One region of the Paenibacillus antri genome, then DNA from elsewhere that is predicted to be linked to it. Evidence: riboswitches for the same ligand, from Rfam matches in the RefSeq annotation. Region 1 holds a riboswitch; each other region holds the start of a gene.
What was found. A riboswitch is a leader RNA that binds a small molecule or an ion and turns the genes downstream of it on or off. The one in region 1 is predicted to bind ZMP and ZTP.
Positions count from the first base shown of each region.

Region 2: linked by a shared signal. The riboswitch ahead of FE782_RS24895 (bifunctional 5,10-methylenetetrahydrofolate dehydrogenase/5,10-methenyltetrahydrofolate cyclohydrolase) and the one ahead of FE782_RS15155 (trimeric intracellular cation channel family protein) in region 1 are both predicted to bind ZMP and ZTP.
Region 3: linked by a shared signal. The riboswitch ahead of rpiB (ribose 5-phosphate isomerase B) and the one ahead of FE782_RS15155 (trimeric intracellular cation channel family protein) in region 1 are both predicted to bind ZMP and ZTP.

Region 1 is NZ_VCIW01000009.1:122,270-125,533, forward strand. Features, by position in the region: gene FE782_RS32910 (YjcZ family sporulation protein) at 200-307, shown strand; gene FE782_RS15140 (CBO0543 family protein) at 460-1,044, shown strand; gene FE782_RS33305 (helix-turn-helix domain-containing protein) at 1,077-1,226, opposite strand; gene FE782_RS15150 (Sec-independent protein translocase family protein) at 1,215-1,364, shown strand; ZMP/ZTP riboswitch at 1,511-1,589, shown strand; gene FE782_RS15155 (trimeric intracellular cation channel family protein) at 1,653-2,285, shown strand; gene FE782_RS15160 (alpha/beta-type small acid-soluble spore protein) at 2,351-2,572, opposite strand; gene FE782_RS15165 (sulfite exporter TauE/SafE family protein) at 2,937-3,264, shown strand, end outside.
Region 2 is NZ_VCIW01000020.1:146,248-149,511, reverse strand. Features, by position in the region: gene FE782_RS24905 (adenylosuccinate synthase) at 1-404, shown strand, start outside; gene FE782_RS24900 (DUF3221 domain-containing protein) at 482-973, shown strand; ZMP/ZTP riboswitch at 1,022-1,100, shown strand; gene FE782_RS24895 (bifunctional 5,10-methylenetetrahydrofolate dehydrogenase/5,10-methenyltetrahydrofolate cyclohydrolase) at 1,158-2,042, shown strand; gene FE782_RS24890 (cellulase family glycosylhydrolase) at 2,090-3,264, opposite strand, start outside.
Region 3 is NZ_VCIW01000014.1:19,773-23,036, forward strand. Features, by position in the region: gene FE782_RS19265 (manganese efflux pump MntP) at 35-595, shown strand; gene FE782_RS19270 (low molecular weight protein arginine phosphatase) at 664-1,245, shown strand; ZMP/ZTP riboswitch at 1,281-1,361, shown strand; gene rpiB (ribose 5-phosphate isomerase B) at 1,440-1,898, shown strand; gene FE782_RS19280 (TIGR01440 family protein) at 1,920-2,498, shown strand; gene glyA (serine hydroxymethyltransferase) at 2,515-3,264, shown strand, end outside.

The sequences.
Region 1 (3,264 bases):
ATGAGAGCTCCTCCCTTCCGAAACAAGGTGCAGTGGATAGCAATAAGAGTATCCCCCTCCCGCCGCGGTCGTATGACAAGCCCGCGCGCCGGATGGGCGACCCTTCGATAAACTTTGGGCGATGGCCCCCGGGCGTTCGCACACCCGCACTTCTCGTCCCCTTCGTATATTGCAGAAGAACGGAGGGGGGTGGATCGAAATGGCAGCTGTAGGATGCGGTGTAGGCGGTGGATTCACTTCCGTAGGCGCGATCTTGGTGTTGTTCATCTTGTTGGTGATCATCAGCCGGTCGGTGTTGGGTTATTAATCGGAATCGATAAGGGGAAGAGCCTCGCGACTTGCTTCGCGGGGCTCTTTTTCCTTAGTTTCAAAAAATCGAATATTTGCGAAGAGATCGGATATTTCCGCCCTCGGACGCGAAATCTAAGGGAAAAGAGAGCTACCCGAGGAGGAGTCCGGATGTCGGACGAGCAGCAAGAGGCGCTGAAGAAGATCACCGACGAGATGGTAACGACGAAGACGCATTGGTTTGAATATTGGCAAACATTTTCGGCTTTCGACACTTGGCAATTTTGGGCGACGATATTGATCTTCGTGGCCCCGTTAATCTTATTATTTATTTTCTTGGATCGGAGCAAGGCGTTCCGAATCGGTTTCTTCGGTTTCGGGGTCCACATGATCACCGTGTACATCGACGCCTTCGGCACGACGCACGGGTTATGGGAATATCCGTTCAAGTGGTTGCCGTTCTTGACGAACAGTCTCGGATTGGACGCGTCTCTATTGCCTGTGTCTTACATGCTTCTGTACCAATTCACCCTTCGGCATAAGAAGAGTTACCTTCTGTACATGATCGGTCTGAGCCTGGTTTTCGCCTTCGGGGTTAAGCCGCTGATGGGAGCGTTGGATTTGTTCCAGTTATACAAAGGGATGAACTATGCGCATATCTTCATCGCATACCTGCTGCTCGCCTCGATTCCGTATTGGATCACGGAAGGCTTCGCGAAATACCAGGACCGGGCGGCGCGGCCGTCCGGGGCCTAAGCGAAAGAAGCCCCAGCCATACGCGAGTCGGATCAGACCGATCCGGCGGAAGAACGGGAGCTTTTCAATTTGGCCTGTTGCTTATACTCGCTGGGCGTCATCCCCGTTATTTTCTTGAATTGCGTGCAGAAGTGCGGATAGCTCGAGAAGCCGATCTGTTCGCATAGCTTATGGCTCTTCATCTCTTGGCCGAGCAGCAGCTGCTTGGCGAGCTGCCCGAGCTCGGCCGCGCGTTCGGGCGAACGCTGCACGAATTCAAGGGGGCGACCCGGGACATGATCGCCGAGAACGAGAACGAGAACGAGAACGAGAAACGATAATCCGCTGGATCGATTCGCTCAAATCCCTTCAGAAATCGAAGGGATTTTTTGCATGCCGCCGGTGCCGCGAATTGTGCTGGACATCCGGCGTAAGCGGTGATATCTTAAGTGTGTATCAAAACCGGATTCGTTATGACATGATGCATTCGAACGCGCGTAACTGGCGAAGCGTGGGGGACCACGAGGGAGCGCGCGGGGATATAGCCGTACGCCTGGGCGAAGTGTTTGACGGAAGGGGACTCCCTTGTCAGACGCTTTTTTTTCATGCACAGAGAGGGGATATGGACCATGTTCGCATGGGAGCTGTTGACGTTCATCGGCACGGTGGCGTTCGCGATGAGCGGCTCGATGTCGGCGATGGAAGAAGAGTACGATATCTTGGGCGTGTACGCGCTCGGGCTGGTGACGGCGTTCGGCGGCGGCATTCTGCGCAATCTCGTGATCGACGCGCCGACGCGCTCCTTGTGGGAGCAAGGCGATCTGCTCGTCACCGCCCTCGTCGCGAGCTCGATCGTCTACTTCGCGCCGCGTCTCTGGGCCAACCACGTACAGAAGTGGGTGTTCTTCGACGCCGTCGGCCTCGCCGCCTTCGCCATTCAAGGCGCCTTGCTCGCCGCGCAGAAGGGACTGCCGCTGCCGGCGGTCATGATCGCGGCGCTGCTCACCGGCTGCGGCGGCGGCGTCATCCGCGACATCCTAGCGCGGCGCAAGCCGCTCGTCTTCCGCGAGGAAGTGTACGGCGTCTGGGCGATGCTCGGCGGTCTCGTCGTCGCCATGGGCTTCGGCGAGACCGGCTGGGAGATGTACGTCTTGTTCGCCGGCTTGCTGGCGCTTCGCATGTGGTCGGTCAAGAAGGGATGGCAGCTGCCGAAGCGGTCGTTCCGGAGCGGCATGTCCGGTTTGGCGAAGCGAGAAGCGTAAGAAAAAAATCCCCGAGGCCAACTGTGGCCCGGGGATTTTTTTATGTACGGAGGCCGAGGCAACCCTTACGCCCGGCCGCCGCGCGCCAACGTCTCTTCCGCGATTTGCACCATTCTGCGAACCATATGGCCCCCGATAGCGCCCGTGTCGCGAGTCGAGACATAACCGTAATACCCGTCCGGCGGCAGCTGCACCCCGACCTCCTGAGCGATTTGATGTTTCAGTTGATCCATGGCCGCATTGGCTTCCGGGACGATCAGGCTGCTAGGGTTCGAATATTTGCTCATGCGATAACACCTCCATTGGATTTGAAGATATTGTTCGACAATTCTGACAACGATATGCAAGCGGTCTCCGCATTTTTTCTTTCCTTGTCTTTCCACCCCTTTGGCGAAAAGCCCCCTCATTTTCCGAACGATCCGCCTTGTACGCCCGGCCGCTCTCCGGAATCGCCGTCCGGTCCATCGAAAATTTCGCATTCGTCCGGTGCATTCGCCCACGCCCAGAACGCCCGCGAGGTTGCTTGGCGATGCGCTTTTTTTCAGAAATACTTTAAGTAAAGCCCCCCGCACCCGTCTAGGTTCCTCGAATACACTATCATAGGTTTTGATGCAACCAATAAGCAATGCTTATATAGGGCGGGGTGAAACGATGGAAGCGGAAATTGTAGCGATGGGTTTTTTGGTAGGCGCGCTCGTAGGATTGACGGGCGTCGGCGGCGCGGCCTTGTTGACCCCGGTGCTCATGTGGATCGGGATCTCCCCCAGCGTCGCGATCGCGACGGACCTGTTCTATAACTCGGTTACGAAGCTGTTCGGAAGCATTCAGCATATCCGGCAGAAGACGATTAACTTGGGGCTCGTGAAATATCTCGCGATCGGCAGCGTCCCGAGCGCGATCGGCGCGGTGCTGCTGCTGCAAGCGTATCCGCCGCTCGCGGCGCATCAGGATACGATCATGAAGCACGCGCTCGGCATCG
Region 2 (3,264 bases), on a different contig from region 1:
GCGACGCGGGGGAATACGGGGCGGTGACGGGCCGCCCGAGGCGCGTCGGCTGGTTCGACGCCGTCGCGACGCGGTACGGATGCCGGCTGCAAGGGGCGACCGAGGTCGCGCTGACGAACCTCGACGTGCTCGGGTACTTGGACCGCCTCCCGGTATGCACGGCGTATCGCCTGGAAGACGGCCGCGTCGTCGGGCGCTTCCCGACGACCGGAGCGTTGGAGAAGGCCGCTCCGGTGCTCGAGACGCTCGACGGTTGGCTTTGCGACATCGCAGACTGCCGAACGTTCGAGGCGCTTCCGCCCGCGGCAAGGCGGTACGTCGAATTCGTCGAGTCGTCGATCGGCGTTCCGGTTTCGTACGTATCCGTCGGTCCCCGGCGGGAACAACTCATTCGGCGGCGGTAAACCTTCGAGCGGAACGCAACCCTTTTCCCGAAAAGATCGTCTAGGGGTATATCGGTAGCCTTGGAAAGAGGGATGGGATGAGCGCGTTTCGCCGTACGTCGGTTTGGATTTTGGCGCTGTCGTTGTTGTCGGCCGCGACGATCGCGGGGTGCCGGGGGACGTTCGAGGATCGAGCCGTCGGGCCGCCTCCAGGGATCGAAGGGTATGTCGTGAAGAAGCAGGACGATCGTATGTTGGTCGTCGCGGCGGATCGCTCGGCGATCTGGTTTTCCTCGGCGCCGAGGAAGGCGAAGGTCGGTCAGAGGGTGCAGGTGTGGTACGGCGAATCGCAAGAATCGTACCCGGCGCGGGCGAAAGCCGATCGCGCGACGATCGTCCTCAGCCCGAAGCCGTCCGGCGCGGATTTATCGGAGGCGGACGCGGTGCGGGAAGCGCTGCGGGCTTACGAATCCGCGGCGGTCCCGGTCGTTCGCCAAGCCGAGTACGACGCGGCGCTCGATCAATGGAGCGTCACGATCGGAGTCGAAGACGCGGAGAAGGTCGAACGGGTGAAGGACGCACCGGAATAAAACGGTCGTTGCTTCGGCGGGAATCTCGAACTATAATATAGGAAACTTAAGGGCATGCGTAACTGGCGTAACGTGGATACCACGGGGGAGCGCATGGCGACAACGGCCGAACGCCTGGGCAGAGGTAAGGGGGAAACCCCTTGCCTCTTTCTGTTTTCTTACACCTTCGAAGGGATGGGATCGAATGAGAGAACAACCGTTGATCTTGGACGGGAACGCGGTGGCTGCGGCCATCAAGGAGAAGCTGGCGGCGCGGATCGGGGCGCTTGCGGAGCGCGGCGTCGTGCCGCGGCTCGCGACGATTCTGGTCGGAGACGATCCGTCGTCGGCGACGTATGTGAAGATGAAGGGCAATGCATGCAGGAGGCTGGGAATCGATTCCGTCCGCGTCGACCTGCCGGAGGCGACGACGACGGAAGAGCTCGTCGACGTCATCCGCCGCTTGAACGACGACCCGGCGGTTCACGGCATTCTGCTTCAGCACCCTGTACCGCATGGCATCGACGAGCGAGCGGCGTTCGAAGCGATCGCGATCGAGAAGGACGTCGACGGCGTGACGACGCTCGGCTTCGCGAGGAATGCGTTCGGCTTCGCGGACTTCCCGTCCTGCACGCCGGCGGCGATCGTGTCGATTCTGGATTATTACAACCTACCCATAGAGGGGAAGCACGCCGTCGTCATCGGAAGAAGTCCGATCCTCGGGAAGCCGGTGTCCGTCATGCTGCTGAATCGGAACGCTACCGTGACGATCTGCCACTCCAAGACGGAGCGGCTTCCGGACGTCGTCGGCGCCGGGGACATCGTCGTCGCGGCGGTCGGCAAGCCGAAGTTCGTGCAAGGCGATTGGATCAAGCCCGGCGCAGTCGTCCTCGATGCCGGCTACAATCCGGGCAACGTCGGCGACGTCGACTTCGACGCGTGCCTTTCGAACGCCTCGGCGATCACCCCCGTTCCGGCGGGCGTCGGTCCGGTCACGATCGCGACGCTGCTGAAGCACACCGTAGACGCGGCGGAGAAGCGAGCGAACGAAAATCGAACGAAAATCGAACCGCATTATAAGATCATATGAGCGCAAAAAAGTGGGGACCGTCTCCGGATGAGACAGTCCCCTTCGGCTCATTCCGCCGCGTTCCCCGTTACGGATTCGCCGGCTTTCGTTATCGTGTACGCGACCTTCTCCCCGCTCCAGAAATGGAACGTCAGCAGCACTTCGCCGTCGTTCACTTCCTTGAAGAAGTTCGGCGTCAGCTTGATCTCGTTCGCGTCGTACGACGGCGAGAACGCGTACGCGAATTCCTTGAACGACGTCCAGTTTTGCGGGCCGGCGTTGCCTCCCGCCGCGTATACGGCTTCCATCGTCGCCAAGCGATCGCCATGGAACGCGGTCGGGATCGAGAACGACTCCGTCGTGCCCGTCGCGTCCTCAAGAACCGGCGAATCGAAGACGATGACGTCGAACGTCCAATCCGCGCCGCGGTTGAAGTCCGCGGCCAACTCCGCGCGTTCCCCGTATTCCCCCGACGCGGTCAGCTCCGACAGCAAGGCGGCCTTCACCGTCAACGCATTGCCGTCGAACGCGTAATCCTCGCCTCGGCGCAGCTGCTTTCCGTCGTGACGAAGACCGACCAATCGTCTGTCGTTCAAGTCGAACGCGATGACGGCATCCTGCGTCTCCTCGCCTTTACGCACGAAGATCAAATCGGTTTCCGCGGTCGCGGAACGCGCCTTCCAGCTGGCTTTCAGCATATCGATCAGCTGCGGGTCGTTCCATTCCAGCTCGGTTCGGTTCAGGTGCTGTCCGTTGTCCCACAGCATATGGGTAATGCCCCGCTCCTGCACGTAATGAAGCAGAAACTCGAAAAACTTCAGCTTTTCGCCTTGCTCGATCGTTCCCGTATGGTTATCGAAGCCAAGCAGACCGTATTCGCCCAAGACGACCGGAATGCCTTGGGACACGAACGTGGTATAGACACGATCGAACGTTTGAACGACGTCGTTCTTCGTCTCTTCGTTGAATCGGGTGAAGCCGGCGATGTTGACGCTGAACGGCCAGAACCCGTAATAGTGGACGGTGGCGATCAGGTTCGGGTCGTCGAGCGCTTCGAACGTGTCGACCAGCGCGTCGAGCCGATCTTGGTTCGCGTTCGTCTCGAGCGTCGGCAGCACGAGCGGGCGATCGGCGTTGTTGCCGCCGGAGGCGCGCACGATGTCGTGGAAGGAGGCGTTCAGCTCGTTCAGCATCGCGAAGTGCGCCTCGCCGGCTTCGCCCCAGCCATCGGAGAAGCGCGGCT
Region 3 (3,264 bases), on a different contig from region 1:
AAGCATGGGAAAGAAGGGACAGGAGGGGGAAGGCTTGGCGGATATAACGGAACATCTTGGGTCGACGACGACGATCCTCCTGATCGCCGTCGCGCTCGGCATGGACGCGTTCTCGTTATGCGTCGGCATCGGAATGAAGGGCATTCGTCTGCTGCACGTGGCGAGAATCAGCGCCGCGATCGCCGCGTTCCACGTCATCATGCCGCTCGTCGGCCTATTCATGGGCCAGTACGTCAGCGTACTGCTCGGCGGCGTCGCGTCCATGATCGGCGGCGGCCTGCTCGTCGTCTTGGGCGGACACATGATTTACAACTCGCTGCGCGCGGGCGACGCCCCGTCGTTCAATACGGGGTCGCTGTTCGGCTTGCTGGCGTTCGCGATCAGCGTCAGCGTCGATTCGCTGTCGGTCGGCGTCTCGCTCGGCATGTTCGCGACGGACCTGGCGTTGACCGTGCTGCTGTTCGGCGCGATGGGCGGTTTGCTGTCCGTCGTCGGGCTGCTCGTCGGCCGGCGCGTCGGCCAGATGATCGGCGAGTACGGCGAAGCGCTCGGAGGCGCGGTGCTGCTCGTCTTCGGCGTGTTGTTCCTAATTTAAGGAGGCCGAGGCGGTTTGTACTTCTTGGTCGTTTTACATAAAATAAGACCAAGGGGGGTGGAAAGCGCGTGAAACGAATTTTATTGGTATGTACCGGTAATACGTGCCGAAGCCCGATGGCCGAAGCGTTGTTCCGCAAGCGGGCGGCGGCGCGGGGCGTTCCCGTGGAAGTGAAATCGGCCGGCGTGGCCGCGGTCCCGGGGCAGCCGATGTCGGGCCATGCCGCGGACGTGCTGCGGGAGCGGGGCGTCGACCCGAGCGGGTTTCGCTCGAGCGAAGCGACGCCGGAGCTCGTACGTTGGGCCGATCTGATCTTGACGATGACGTCGCATCATAAGCGGCATCTATTAGAATTGTATCCCGATGCGGTCGAGAAGACGTTCGCGCTGAAGGAATACGCGGGCGGGGACCCCGAGACGGCGGCGCTGTTCGCGGAGCGGGAGTCGCTCGCGGCCGAGCTGCAGATGCGCCTCGCGCTCGGGCAGCAGATTTCGAACGAAGAGCGGGAGAAGCTGTACGAGCTGGATCGGCGGCTGCCGAATCCGGACGTGCAGGACCCGATCGGAGGCAGCCGCGCGCGCTACGAGAAGACGGCCGACGAGATCGAAACCGCGATCGCGGCGGCGTTGGATCGTCTTTACAGCGAATGACGGATGCGGTATGATGGAAGCACCATATTTCGAATGGAACCCGATGTAACTGGCGACATTTGTGGAGTACCACATTGGAGCATCGGGACATACGGCCGGTCGCCTGGGCAGAGCATGGACGGAACGTTTCCGTCGTATGCTCTTTTTTGCCGTTTGGGGTATAATATGGCTCAGAAGAAGAGGAGGCGGTTCAGATGAAGATCGCGATCGGAGCGGATCACGCCGGCTATCGGCTCAAGGCGGAGCTGCTCGAGTTCATTCGTTCCCTGGGGCATGAGCTGGAGGATTTCGGCGCGCACGGGCCGGAATCGGTCGACTATCCCGACTTCGCGTCGGCGGTGTGCAATCAAGTCGTGTCGGGCAAGGCCGACCGAGGCATTCTGATTTGCGGCACGGGCATCGGCATGTCGATCGCGGCGAACAAGGTGCCGGGCATCCGCTGCGCGCTCGTGCACGACGTCTTTTCGGCGAAGGCGACGCGGGAGCATAACGATACCAACGTTCTCGCGATGGGCGAGCGCGTAATCGGGCCGGGACTGGCGCAGGAAATCGTCGGCACGTGGCTCGCGACCGAGTTTTCGCAAGGGGAGCGGCATAAGAATCGGATCGGCAAGGTGTGCGCGCTGGAAGCGCAGTCGAACCTTCATCCATAAATCAAGCAAGGCGGTGCGAACATGACGACGGATCGCGAACGTTGGGCGGAGGATGTATACCGGACGGCGATGGAGACGGCGCAGGCGGGGGGATTGACCGCAGGGCGGTTGTTCGTCGTCGGCGTCAGCACGAGCGAGGTGCTCGGGAGCCGCATCGGCACGGCGGGCGCGTCGGACGTCGCGGCGGCGCTGTTCGACGGGCTGCAGCGATTTCGGCGCGAGACGGGCATCTATGTGGCGTATCAATGCTGCGAGCATCTGAATCGCGCGCTGGTCGTCGAACCGGATGCGGCCGAGCGATACGGCCTCGAGCCGGTGACCGTCGTACCGGTGCCGAAGGCGGGCGGCGCGATGGCGTCGTACGCGTACCGGAACGTCCAAGGCGCGGTCATGGTCGAGGAGATCGCGGCGCATGCCGGGATCGACATCGGGGAGACGTTGATCGGGATGCATCTGCGCAAGGTGGCGGTGCCGTTCCGACCGGCCGTCCGCCGCATCGGGGAAGCCAGAGTGAACGCGGCGTACGCGCGGCCGAAGCTGATCGGCGGCGCGCGCGCCGTCTACGTCATAGAACAACCGACGAATACGAAAGAAGAATAGGGAGATGGAGAATACGATGGAACACTTGAGAGCGCAAGATCCGGACATGCTGAAGGCGATGGGCCTCGAGCTCGGCCGCCAGCGGGACAACATCGAATTGATCGCATCGGAAAATATCGTCAGCGAAGCCGTCCTCGAAGCGATGGGCTCCGTGTTGACGAACAAATACGCGGAAGGCTATCCGGGCCGCCGATACTACGGCGGCTGCGAATACGTCGACGTCGCCGAGGATCTCGCGCGCGACCGCGTGAAGCAGCTGTTCGGCGCGGAGCACGCGAACGTGCAGCCGCACTCCGGCGCGCAGGCGAACCTCGCCGTCTACCTCGCGGCGCTGAAGCCGGGCGACACGGTGCTCGGCATGAACCTGGCGCACGGCGGTCACCTGACGCACGGCAGCCCGGTCAACGCGTCCGGCATCTTGTATAACTTCGTGCCTTACGGTGTTGAAGACGACACGCACACGATCGATTACGACAAGGTGCGCAAGCTCGCGTTCAAGCATATGCCGCGGATGATCGTCGCGGGCGCGTCGGCGTACCCGCGCATCATCGACTTCGAAGCGCTCAGCTCCATCGCGCAAGACGTCGGCGCCTTGTTCATGGTCGACATGGCGCATATCGCGGGACTCGTCGCCGGCGGCATGCACCCGAGCCCGGTGCCGCACGCGCACTTCGTGACGAGCACGACGCACAAGACGCTGCGCGGTCCGCGCGGCGGCCTCATCCTGTGCCGCAAGCCGTGGGCGCAAGCGATCGACAAGGCTGTC